DNA from 3 places in the Alkalibacter saccharofermentans DSM 14828 genome. Region 2 is predicted to be linked to each of the others. Evidence: riboswitches for the same ligand, from Rfam matches in the RefSeq annotation. Region 2 holds a riboswitch; each other region holds the start of a gene.
The links. Region 2 has a riboswitch for cyclic di-GMP ahead of BUB93_RS10965 (cobalamin B12-binding domain-containing protein). Riboswitches for the same ligand answer to the same signal wherever they lie in the genome.
Positions count from the first base shown of each region.

Region 1: it holds a riboswitch for cyclic di-GMP, as region 2 does, so the genes downstream of both, BUB93_RS06805 (transglutaminase-like domain-containing protein) here and BUB93_RS10965 (cobalamin B12-binding domain-containing protein) in region 2, are expected to answer to the same signal.
Region 3: it holds a riboswitch for cyclic di-GMP, as region 2 does, so the genes downstream of both, BUB93_RS10105 (right-handed parallel beta-helix repeat-containing protein) here and BUB93_RS10965 (cobalamin B12-binding domain-containing protein) in region 2, are expected to answer to the same signal.

Region 1 covers NZ_FQTU01000008.1:50,194-54,480, forward strand. Annotated here, with positions in the region: gene cls (cardiolipin synthase) at 1-603, opposite strand, end outside; gene BUB93_RS06805 (transglutaminase-like domain-containing protein) at 743-1,672, opposite strand; cyclic di-GMP riboswitch class I at 1,688-1,774, opposite strand; cyclic di-GMP riboswitch class I at 1,813-1,896, opposite strand; gene BUB93_RS06810 (NAD(P)/FAD-dependent oxidoreductase) at 2,090-3,277, shown strand; gene BUB93_RS06815 (copper-translocating P-type ATPase) at 3,272-4,287, opposite strand, start outside.
Region 2 covers NZ_FQTU01000024.1:1,696-5,982, reverse strand. Annotated here, with positions in the region: gene BUB93_RS10970 (GGDEF domain-containing protein) at 1-561, opposite strand, end outside; gene BUB93_RS10965 (cobalamin B12-binding domain-containing protein) at 589-1,662, opposite strand; cyclic di-GMP riboswitch class I at 1,886-1,969, opposite strand; gene BUB93_RS10960 (diguanylate cyclase) at 2,419-4,176, opposite strand; gene BUB93_RS10955 (ATPase domain-containing protein) at 4,246-4,287, opposite strand, start outside.
Region 3 covers NZ_FQTU01000017.1:21,916-26,202, forward strand. Annotated here, with positions in the region: gene BUB93_RS10090 (lipopolysaccharide biosynthesis protein) at 1-150, shown strand, start outside; gene BUB93_RS10095 (YveK family protein) at 245-943, shown strand; gene BUB93_RS10100 (CpsD/CapB family tyrosine-protein kinase) at 930-1,652, shown strand; cyclic di-GMP riboswitch class I at 1,854-1,929, shown strand; gene BUB93_RS10105 (right-handed parallel beta-helix repeat-containing protein) at 1,997-3,502, shown strand; gene BUB93_RS10110 (right-handed parallel beta-helix repeat-containing protein) at 3,674-4,287, shown strand, end outside.

The DNA of each region.
Region 1 (4,287 bases), on a different contig from region 2:
TACTCCCGCCGCAAGCAGGTCATCCATATCTTTTTTATTTAGAAAAAACCCCCCCATATCGTCGAAGAGAAGCCTTACTTCCACTCCATCCTTTGCTTTGTTTTTAAGAATCTCCATGATTTCAGTTGCCAAAATTCCGCTTTTGAATATGAAGTATTGGAAGTGTATGTGATGCTTTGCTTTCTTCATATCCTCCATCAGCGCATCAAACTTTACTTTCCCGTCTGTAAAGAGCTTTAATTTATTGTTGTTGGTATAAAGGGCATTGCTAAGATTTTGATGAAAATAGACGAGATCTTTATATCTCTCCCTTGATTTTTCCTCAAAATATATCTTATCTTCAGCCATATCCTTCTTTTGCCTCTGAATCAAGCTATTGGTGAGAGCTTTCTCCTCTGTATTTAACTTGAATATCTTTCTTCTAGCCAGATTCTGAGAAAAAAATAAATAGAACACAAACCCCGCTGCAGGAATCATCCATAAAAGAAGCAGCCATGCATAAGTGCTCTGCGGATTTTTTCTTTCGAGAAATATTATCGTAAAAGTCAGTATTATGTTTATAATCAGCACTAAAGAAAGACCGTAACTGGTAGCCATCAGCATATGTAGATTCCTCCAAGTATCATATAGTTGACATATTAGTTAATTGTATCATAAATAACGCTGACCAGACCTTTAAAAAAAAATCCGGCAGAGTGCCGGATTTTTTTTGGGGATTCATCAAGAAACTTATTTATCAAATTTAATAGAAATTAACTGCTGAATATTCATCCTGACTCTTGACTATTTGCACTTCTCTGCCATTTCTTAATAGCTGTGCATCATAAGTGGCATCGACGACGTACCAATCTCCGTCCAAAAGGACCTCGTTCCAAGCATGGTATACCTCAGGCTGAAAGTCTCCATAACCTTTGACCAATTTCGATGGTATTCCTACGCTTCGAAGCATGGAAGCCATCAATGCGGAATAATCATAGCATATGCCGCCTCTTTCTTCTAGCGTAACCCTGTTGTCAGGTATGTAGGAATAATCAAGTCCGTCAATTTTATCGTAATCGTAGTCTATGTTTCTTACTATATATTCATATATTGCTTTGAATTTTTGTGAGTCTGTCTCAAGTCCTTCCGTAAGCTCTTTTGCAATAACCGAACTTTCATCATTTTTGCTCCAATTTACTGTTTGTATAGAGTTTAAATATACTAAATTGCCGTCTGTTAAATTTACATTTGCTTCGTAAGTGCCAAGGACTCTGTATTTGTTGTCTGTAGTATTTTCCAAAACCGATACCTTGTAGTCTCCGTTGCCAAATTGCAGAGGAAACAATTCGTAATTACCTATATCAACATAGTTGTAGTGCACTTGCTCTTCGCCTTTTTCCACCACTATTTTTATCTTTTTATCCAATCCGTAATTGAATTTGATTCCTATGACTCCTTGTTCCAACAGGCTTTCATTAACTTCGATGCTGCCTGATGAGGTTTCGAAATTTTTCACGTCAAGATTTTCAAGAGCAGTTTCCAATTCATTATAAGCGATATTCTGAGATGAGCTCAAGGGTATAAGCTCGTCGTTTATCAAACTGTCTTGATCTTTTGAAAATACGTTGCCAGTTGCTGCTCCTGCAGCAATTATTGCAAATATTAAAACAGCGGCTATGCTGAGCTTTTTCATAAACAAAACTCTCCTTTCGGCAACCGGCTGCCTTCCTTGAATTCAAGGTTAAGGCCCTTGGCTTTGCGTCCCAGTTTTTCAACTGGTTTGCCATTATCGATGAAAAGTCCATCGGTTTAATACAATAAAAAAACTTCCCCTTCGGTAACCGGCTATCTTCCTTTAAAAAGGTAAGACCCTTGGCTTTGCGTCCCAGCCTTTCGACTGGTTTGCCTTTATCGCTGAAAAGCATACACTTCTAGCAAGTAAATCTATCTACAGTACAATTCTACCACAAAAAAACCACAAACACAAGCAACCCGGCCTTTAAATATGATAAAATTGTACTAAAATTCGAACAACTGCTCCTTTTGATTTGTTTAAATCTGACCACAGAAGGATAAAAATAAGGTAACTTTAATTCAAGGGGGAAATATAATGAATATAGTAATAGTAGGAAACGGAGCAGCCGGGCTTTCTGCCGCCGAAGAGATAAGAAAGCATGATCCGTCTGCAACAATAACAATGGTAACAGAGGAGTCATACTACACTTATTACAGAACAAGGCTTTCACACTATCTGTCAAAAGATTTTTCAATTGATGAAATTTACATACATCCGGAAAATTGGTACAGAGACAACAAAATAGACATAATCCTCGAAACCAAGGTGAAAAAAATAAATACAAATGAAAAGACCGTCATCATCTCAGAAGATAAGAGCCTGCCTTACGACAAGCTGCTTCTGGCAAATGGGGCATCCAGCTTCGTACCACCTGTTGAAGGCTCAGACAGCAAGGGAGTTTTTTCACTTAGAGACATGGATGACGTAAAAAGCATTCAAAAATTTTCGAAAACCGCGAAAAAGGCTACAGTAGTAGGAGGAGGACTTTTAGGTCTAGAAGCTGCAAACGCATTAAAAGAATTAGGTCTTGATGTAACCGTTGTGGAGTTTGCCCCCAGGCTTCTGCCAAGGCAGATGGACGAAGAGGCTTCTAATGTGGTTAAAAAAATCGTGGAGGATCAAGGCATATCATTGTACTTAAACGCCCAGGTTGAAAAAATAGAGGGCAATCCGGTAACCGGATGCATTCTAAAGGGCGGCGATAAGGTCGACGCAGATCTTGTGCTCTTTTCTACAGGAGTACGGTCCAACATAAGCCTTGCCAAGGATGCTGAAATAGCAACAGACAAGGCGATAATAGTCAACGAGTACATGGAAACCAGCGCAAAAGACATCTACGCAGCAGGAGATGTTGCAGAATTCAATCAAATGTCTTTTAATATCTGGCCTATTGCCATAGAACAAGGTAAAATGGCAGGCCGGAACATGATTGGCAAAGAAGAATCTTATGAAGCCATCACACCTTCAAACATGCTTACGATTTTAAACGTGAAGGCATTTTCACTTGGAGACATCGAAGGCAAGACTGAAGGTTTGAACTGCTTGCGAGATAGAAACGACACTAAATTCAAAAAATTGTTTTTCAAAGATGGCAAGCTAGCCGGAGCTATACTCATAAATGACATCGCAATGGCAGGCAAGCTCAAGAAAAAGATGGGCGAGGATTACTCCCATCTTCTAAAAGAAGATATTTCGGATAAGGAAAAAATAGAAAAATTATAACTTGATCAGCTTGGCATTAACGGCTACTATAATTGTACTTAAGGACATCAGCACAGCACCTAAAGCCGGAGATATGACAATTCCTGCGGAATAGAGAACGCCTGCGGCCAAAGGAATTGCAATTACGTTGTATCCTGTGGCCCACATCAGGTTTTGAATCATTTTTCTATATGTCAGCTTGCCTAAAACAATGAGTACCGTCACATCCAACGGATTGCTATTGACTAAAATTATATCGGCAGTTTCGGCCGCTACATCAGTCCCAGAGCCAATAGCAATCCCCACATCAGCTTGAGCAAGTGCCGGAGCATCGTTTATTCCATCACCTGTCATGGCCACATACCTGCCTTTGTTTTGAAGCTCTTTGATTTTTTCTAGTTTCTCTTCAGGTAAAACCTCCGCAAAGTATCCATCTAAATTTAATTTTTCAGATACTTGAGCAGCAGTTTTTTTATTATCCCCTGTGAGCATCCAGCAGCCTATCCCCATGCTTTTCAGTTTCTCCACAGCTTCCATTGATTCGGGCCGGATTTTATCGGAGAGCCCAAATGCAGCTAACAGATTTTTTTCTTTTAACAGAAAAACATTAGTTGAAATATCAAAATCGGGCATATCACCGGGTATGTTTATGTTGTTTTCCCGCAAAAATCCCGGACTTGCCATGAAATACTTTTCTCCATCTATATAACCTTCTACCCCTTTTCCCTTTATAGCTTTAAACTCATTTATATCAAACATCTCCATGCCAATCGATTTAGCATGTGCAACTATTCCGTCGGCTATGGGATGCTCGGAGTTTTTTTCCAAGGATGCGGCAATTTGAACCGCCTTGTTTTTATCCATGTTGTCCCCAAATACCTCAATATGATTCACTCCAAATTTTCCTTCCGTCAAAGTTCCTGTCTTGTCAAACACAACCGTGTCTATTTTCCTAGAATTTTCAAAGGCGGTCCTATTTTTTATCAGAAGCCCATTTTCTGCTGAAATAGCAGTCGTATTCGCCGTGACCA
Region 2 (4,287 bases):
GTATTGATACCTGCTGACAAGGCCGGTAAGTTCATCCTTTACTAGGCGATTGTTTAAGTCTAAATTTAGCCGGTGGAGTTGGGCATTGCTCTTTTCCAACTGCCGTTTTATGTTTTGAAGCTGATTATTCAACTTTTGAATTTCTTCAAATTGGCTTCGAACAATTTCCATATTATTGGTCATCAGATCCCGATCCGTGCTTATAATCAGCCCCATAAATCGATGGATTACATCCTTAGCTCGACAATTGGATTGCTCATTACTCATAAGACTGATATTCATCCCTAAAACAAATACTCTTTCATTTTTAACCATCATACATAGAGATATGGTGACCGTTGGACTAATAATTTGAAATCCATCATCACAGATAAAGCTGCCTTCTTCATCGTAGGCTTTGTTTCCAAGTTCTGTAATCCGTTCCCGGTCCTTAGGTTCAAAAATATCTTTTAAATTCCTTTGATGAGGGGAAATAAGAAAGACGGGATCATACCAATATTTAGTTAACAGGTTCAAGTTTCGATCCCCTTGTAAGAAGAAGGAAATATCATACTGATCCATCCCTAACCTCCTTTCTAAAATCCACTTTCAACAATATGTTTTTTCTGCCCAATTCACAAAAACATCGGCGGTAGCGGAGTAGTAATCAACGTTCCACATTTCCCACAGTTTTTCCGTGTTTTTAAAAGCTTGCCCCCCTACGGCAATCTTTACACTCGGATATTTCTCTTTTACAGCTTTCACAATATTTTCACAGGTGGGTAAGTAAAGAGGCATGGTCACGGATAAAGCAACAATATCAGGTTGATGTTCTTTAATCGCTTCTAAGATTGATGCTTCCGGAAGAGCCGCCCCTAGATAATAACTGTCCCAACCTTGATATTCAAACATGTCGGAAAGCATTCTTGCACCCATTTCATGCAGCTCACTTCCCACGGCGCAGGAAACGATCCGTTTGTTTTTCCTCGGCTTACTGAATATCTCATCATAAAAACCCGACAGCACGGATTGAGTAACGGAAGTAATATAGTGCTCTTTATCTATAGTAATAATGTTTTTATGCCAAAGATCTCCTGTTTCTACCATTACTTTTGCAAGGATCTCTTCGTATATATCCATTAAGGACAGTCCTTGCTTCTTGGCTTCATTAATTACATCATGTGCTTCTCTTGTTTGACTCTTTATTAAGGCCTCCAGGTAGGCTATTCGAAGTTCAGAATGCTTCCCTTCCTGAAACTTTGAAGATAAACTGATTTCCGTTACTGCATTTGTGGTCACTTCCATTGCAGTTTTCAAATAGTCGGTTGCTTTTTTCAATTCATCTTCAGAAAGCAGTCCATCGGGATAGCTGTTTAAAATTTCAGATAGAATTAAGTAATGATCATTCATGTGCTCCATTATTCGATCACGATCCAAGTCCTTCATCAAATTACAAAGCAGCTCATAAATCCATATAGCATATCCCTCAAAAATTTTCCCGTCGCTGAAATGAACTGCAGTCATTAAAAAACTGATGTTATACACCACATCTTCATACATCAATCGTTTTCTTCTCTCATCTAATTCCTTTTCAAGTTTCGGGTCACGCTTAAATTGTTCCTGAAAAACCTTTTGGGCAATTTCCACGTAGCGTTGATCTGTATAATTCACTAATAAACTCATGGACACATCTCCTTTAATTAATAGCTTGATTATTAATAACTGTGTTGACTCTAGCATTATCAAAGATTAATAACATTTTAAAACCACCTACACATGTAGGTAGTTTTAGAGTCTTATCCTCGACTTTAAGTCAATAATTTTTAACTTCCCTACAGCACTTTGCAGGACAAAAAAAACTTTATCCTTCTTATGCGCTCCTATCAAAACCCCCAAAAAACCTTCCTTTGGTAACTGGCTATCTCTTGTTTTCACAAAAGACCCTTTAGCTTTGCGTCCTTACCTTACGATAAGTTTGCTATTATCATTTGAAGGTTTCAATAATAGGTACAGTACCCAACTATATCCTTATTATCCCCTCATTCAACTTTAATTACAACACATTATTTACTTTGACAAACTCCTTATAGCAAGTTTGCTTCAAGTATGTAGTAATACTCCCAATAACGCGTGTTCGTGTTTCAAGCGAATTGTTAATACCCACTTGATCTGATCATGCTTTGCTCGTAACTTTTGTCTGTGCCGTGGTGAATTTAATCGCTTATCTTGCCATAGATGATGATATAACACCTGATATCAACGGGTACTGAGGTGACAGAAAAAGCACCACTAAACGACCTTTCCGGCAAGATTGAAATCGTAAAGTGGTGCCCCAAAACGTATGGTCATAATAACACTTTACGAGAAAAAATTCAATCCTGACACAAATATTTTTCATTGAGAGCAAGGAAACGTGCTTCTGCCCAGAATGCCAATTGGTCAGTAGCCTATTTTTTTATCATATTCCATTATCTCTAGAAAGATTTGAACGAGATCGGGATCAAATTGAGTCCCTGCATTATTTTTTATTTCTTTCAGGGCTTTTTGTTTGGTAATCGAAGGTTTGTAAACTCTGCCATTAGTCATCACATCAAATGCATCGACGATTGCAATTATTCTGGCAAGTATTGGAATATCTCCGCCTTTAATCCCAAATGGATAACCCTTACCGTCCCAACGCTCGTGATGGGATAGAATCTCTTGAGCAATATGCGCTAAGCTTACCGAGGCGCAAGCAATTCGGTACCCTGTTTCGGGGTGCTTTCTGATTTCTTCCCATTCATCAAAAGTTAATTTGTCCGGTTTTTTCAATATATCCTCCGATACAGATATCTTTCCTATATCATGCATGATGGCAATAAGAGATAATTTATCCATATCCTCATTGGTAAGGTCTAATGGCTCTTGAAATCTAAAACATAATTCGGATATTCTTTTTGCATGCTCTTCTGTTTCTTCACTTTTTTCTTTCAAAGCTTCTAGAAGTGTTGATATTAAATCTTCCCTTACGCTGTTACTGTTCATGAGTTTGTTTTTGTACATCCTGTCTTCTGCATCAATCAGCAGCTGTTTAATCGATTTTTGGATATTTATTTTAGTTGCTACTCCTATGGCCATTTTAACCGGTACTGCTTTTATATAGTAATTACTGCACTCATCAATTATTCTGCTTGCAATTTTTCCCGCAATATATTTGCTTGTTTGAGGTAGTAGAATGATAAATTCATCACCACCCCAACGGGCAATTACATCTTCTTGTCTACACGATTCTTTTAAAATCTTTGCAGTGCGTATTAATAGTTGATCTCCTACCTCATGGCCATAAGCATCATTTGCTAGTTTCAAACCATTAATATCTGCCATTATTATGCTTAAAGGGAGTTGCCGTTTGGTATTCAAACGCTTCAATTCATCTTCCATGTATGCCCGATTAAAGATACCTGTTAGTTTATCATATAAACTTAAGCACCTGATTTCTTCGTCTCTTAGCTTTCTTTCCGTAACATCTGTCATAACAATTAAAACGGATGAGCTCCCCCTGTATAAAATATTGGAAATGGACAATTCAACCCATTTTTCCCCATCAAGTGTGTTTATCTTAAGTTCCATGTTATTTAACTGCGTTTGTATATTCTCACGAGACTTCTTTTCAATTAAAAGAGACTCTATTTGAAAGCTGTACTCAGGAGATATGTCATCCAAAAATGAAGCCCCCATAAGATCTGAAGAACTTTTAGACAATATTTTTGATAATGCAGGATTACAATATGCAATGCGCTCATTTTGCAAAACACAAATACCTGCGGGAATACTTTCGGCCAAAGTATAGTACTGTGTTTCTGATTCAAGTGAAAGAGCTCTATTGCGAAGGAGGTTGGTAATTCGCAATTTAAGTTCGTAGGAATTTACAGGCATGCTTATAAATTCATCAACCTCGTTTAAAATATCTTGGTGTAATCGGTTTTTATCATGAGAAGACACCAACAAAAGTATCGGTAAAAAAACCGGATTAGCTTCCTTTTTTAATTTTAAGGCATCCTTTCGATAATTATTAAACGTTTGGTAGTCTGCAATAAGCAAGTCAAAATTGTTTTGCATCTTTTCATCTGGCAAAACTACTTCATAGCTTTTTGAAAGAAATTCTTTCAATATCTTTTGATCTGCTTGCTGACCAATTAGCAATAGTACTCTTTCCATTAGTTACCACCCCCCTTTTTTCAATTGTGTTATCTCTGAACTGCCAAGTCTCATAATATACAGGTGGTATTAATAATTACAATTCTTTTCGTCGTCAATAAACTCCGGATT
Region 3 (4,287 bases), on a different contig from region 2:
ATAGACCCGTCAACATACGGAGGGTGGGTGCGTGATGCTTTTGCAGTGGCCGCTTGGTGTGGTATTGTTACCCTGGTGATAAGCTTTATCTTTGATAGAAAGGTGATGCTCGAAATCTTTGTTAGAATCAAGGAACTGGTAAGGCGATAAAGTTTTTCCGCGGTAGACAAGTTGTGTTTTGAATAACTCTTTGAGAGGTATAAGTAAATTAAAGATGGTGTGTCCACAGGAAGGGTGATCGGCTTTGAGTATAAGAAGATTGATAGGAGTTCTAAAAAGCAAGTGGTGGGTCATGGCCTTTGCCTTCTTAGTAGGAGGGGTTCTGGCCGGTTTGATGATTTCGTATACTCCTCCAACATATAAAGCCGAAGTAACCCTTTATTCAATGGATCTGGAAAGAATAAGAGAAGAAGGACAAACATTGGAGTTTTACGACATTCAGCTTAGTCGGGAGGTATTAAACCAGTTTAGGGAGGTAATCCACAGCAGGAGGGTTATCTCAGCTGTAATAGAGGAGCTTGGGCAGTATAATCTGACGGAAAAAGAAATACTCGAAAAAACCGCAATATCAAGCAGCATAGATTCAAATATATTTTATATCAACGCGAAGGACAAAGATCCGGAAAAGGCTGCGATTGTAGCAAATTCCATGGCTAGGACTTTTTCGACGGTTATTAGAAGCATTATCAATACAGAAAACGTCGGCATACTTGATGAGGCAATAGTACCTATCGAACCGGAAAGAAATTATGGGGTGGCATTTATGATCCTAGGCATGATAGCAGGTTCGGTATTGTCATTTAGCGCATTATACGTAATGGAATATTTTAATCCAAAAGTATATTTCGAAGAAGATCTAGTGGAAGGTTTGGGTTTTAGAGTGATGGGAACTATACCAAGACACAATACTGATGAAGGGGATTTTGGCTATGGGGGGAAATAAAGCACTCAGCTCACATAAAATAAACAGAGCAGTAACTAGTGCATACGAGGTGCTAGCGGTAAATTTAAAGCTTGCCAAGGAAGAAGATAGCAGAAAGACCACGAGCTACGTCATGACAAGCTGCAGCCGGGCAGAGGGGAAAACGAGCATAGCATACGGGTTGGCTAAGACTATGGCATCTTCAGGCTTTAAGACTCTGCTTGTGGATGGAGACATGAGAAAGCCTTTAGCTGCGAAAAAAATAAAGAACAAGGGAAATATGGGACTTAGTGATATTCTGTTGGGTAAATGCTCTATGGAAGATGCCTTGCTTGAGACAGATACGGATAATCTGCATTATATTTCATCGGGGTGTGACAATAAAAATCCCATAGCACTTCTTATGGGCAACAGGTTTTCACGGTTTGTCGATGAGACTGAGAGGGTCTATAGTATAGTTATATTTGATTCTCCTGCAATAGAAGACTACTTTGATGCGGCAATAATCGCCTCAAACGTGGATTCGACCATCCTGGTTGTAAAAAAAGCCAAGACGTCACTTAAAAGCCTTGAGGATGTAAAGGACAAACTTGAAAAGATAGGTGCCCACATCGCAGGTGTTGTAATAAACAGCGGCGGAAAGAGCAAAAAAAACCTAAATTTAAGGGACTATGAGAAAGGTTTCGTCTCCGGCAATATGGTATCCGATGAAGGTAAATGTGGACGATGAACCAAAAAACATAAATTGTAAATAATGGGTACACAAACTTAGTTCGAAAGCAATAAATTCAGATAAAACTTAATGTTGACATGGGAAAACAGCTGTGATAACATCATGAAAAATAAAGGTTTTAGAGATATTGGACCTTTTAGTAAGCGACAGTTTGTCTGAACGAAGCATTCCCAGTTAATTTAAAACAAATTAAACTTCAAATGATAATGGCAGACCTTCCGAAAGAAAGGGGCGCAAAGCTATAGGGCCTGTAAAATGGCAGCCAGCTACCAAAAGGGGTTTTTTTGTTTGGAATCCATCAGGCACTCTGTTGAAAAAAGAAAGTAGAGGGAAACAAAGCAATGAAAAAGAACAACAAAAGCTTTATTTTTGTCGGAATCAGTATGATTATACTCTTTGTCATGGTCGGAGCAGCATTTGCGAATCCGGGACAATGGTTAGACACAGACGACAGCGCAGACACTAGTATAAGTCAAAGCGATAACACTATAGCAAACGAAGACAAGCCGGCATCTGAAAAAATCAATGATGCAGAAGAAGAGACGGAAAAACAAGAAGAAGAAAAAGAAGCAGAAAAAAAGGTTGAAGCAAGTGACAAAAAAGATGCAGAAAAATCAGTTGCAAGCACTGAATCTTCAGCTTCCAAATCAACAAGCACTTCATCCACAAGCACGTCAACGGCAAACACATCAACAGCTTCAAAAAGCAGCAGCACAAGTACTCAAAGCACCGCGACTAAAACTGAAACAGCAGCTCCAAAGACTGAATCGACAACAAGTAGTGTCGAAGCAACAAGAGGAGATACCAGCGTCAAACTGGTAGCAGGAGCATATTTTGTAGCGACTAGCGGGAACGATTCAAATCCTGGTACACAGCAACAGCCATTTAGGACCATACAGAAGGCTGCAAATACAGTTAAAGCTGGGGATACAGTCTATATCAGAGGCGGCACCTACAACGAAAAGGTGGACATGCAAACCTCAGGGACAAGCGGCAACTATATTACATTTAGAAACTATCCAGGTGAAAAGCCGGTCGTAGACGGAAAAGGAATCGACTGGGGATACAACTGGAACAGCCTCGTGAACATTAATTCCAAGAGCTACATAAGGCTTGAAGGCCTAAGGGTGATCAATTCCAGATGGGCGGGAATAGGCTCCACCAGGGTAGAGTCTAACTCCAACTATATTCAGGTAATAAACTGCTCTACATCCAATACGAGGGCGTCGGGAATAGCATTTTATACTGCAACAAATATTACAGTTGACGGAAATTCAGTAGAAAAGGCTTGCACGGCATCTGGTTCTCAAGAAGCGATTTCATTTTCAAATGTGAATGGCTTCGTAATCAGAAACAACAGGGTATTTAACATAACCAACAGCGTCCAGGGAGCTGGCGGTGAGGGGATTGACGCAAAGGAAGGGTCTTCAAACGGAAAGATATACAACAATACAGTCCACGACATCGCAAAGATCGGAATATACATAGATTCTTACAGCAAGACCTCAAGCAATATCGAAGTGTACGGAAACAACATATACAACTGTGGACAGGGAATAACCGTAGCGTCTGAAAAGGGCGGAACACTGAGAAACGTAAACATATACAACAATACCATTAGAAACTGCAGAGTTGGATACACTGTTGCAGGCTGGGATTATAATTACAGAAGTCCTATGGACAATATAAAATTTTATAATAACACCATATCTGGTGGGAACATTCGTTTGAACAATCCAGATGCAAAAAGAATCTTTATTACAGGAAACAGATTAACTGGTGGAACCATAGTAATGGACGGAGGAATTGAATCAGAGACCACTATTGAAGGGAACACAATTAATTAATCATTTTTTAAAGCATCATGGGCATTAATTACAAGATTGTCAATAAAAAATGGTAAAGTGTAGTATAATAAGAATATAAATTGTTAAGCAAAGCCCCAAATTGTAGGTTAAGAACATCCGACAATTTTGGGGCTTGTTGCGTATATTTTTATGGAAAGAGGCGCTGATAAAATGAAACGTATAAAAATGCTTGCTGCTATGGTTTTGTTGGTTATACCTGTTTTATTCCTTGGCTGTAATTTGGACGTTGAGGAGGAACAAAACGTTTATTATGTTTCCACTCAAGGGAATGATGAAAGCCCTGGTACTTTTGACGAGCCGTGGAGAACCATCCAAAAAGCATCAGAAAACATGGTGGCAGGAGATACGGTCTACTTAAGGGAAGGGGTTTATAATGAAGCGGTAACAGTGAGCACGTCAGGAGAAGTGGACAATTATATAACTATTTCAAATTATCAGGACGAAACAGTTGTAGTTGACGGTGAAGGAATAGACTGGGGATATAACTGGAGCAGCCTCTTTGACATAAATACTCAAAGCTATTTAAGAATTGAAGGCATAAGGGTAATTAACTCCAGATGGGCGGGGTTTGGATCTACTACAGATGACAAGGGATCAAGTTATGTTGAAATACTAAACTGCTCCACCTACAATACTCAAGCCTCAGGAATAATATTTATGAATGCAGAAAATATAATCATAGAAGGCAATTCAATAGAAAGAGCAAGCATCAACACATCAGGCTCACAAGAGGGAATATCCTTGGATAATGTGGATTACTTCGA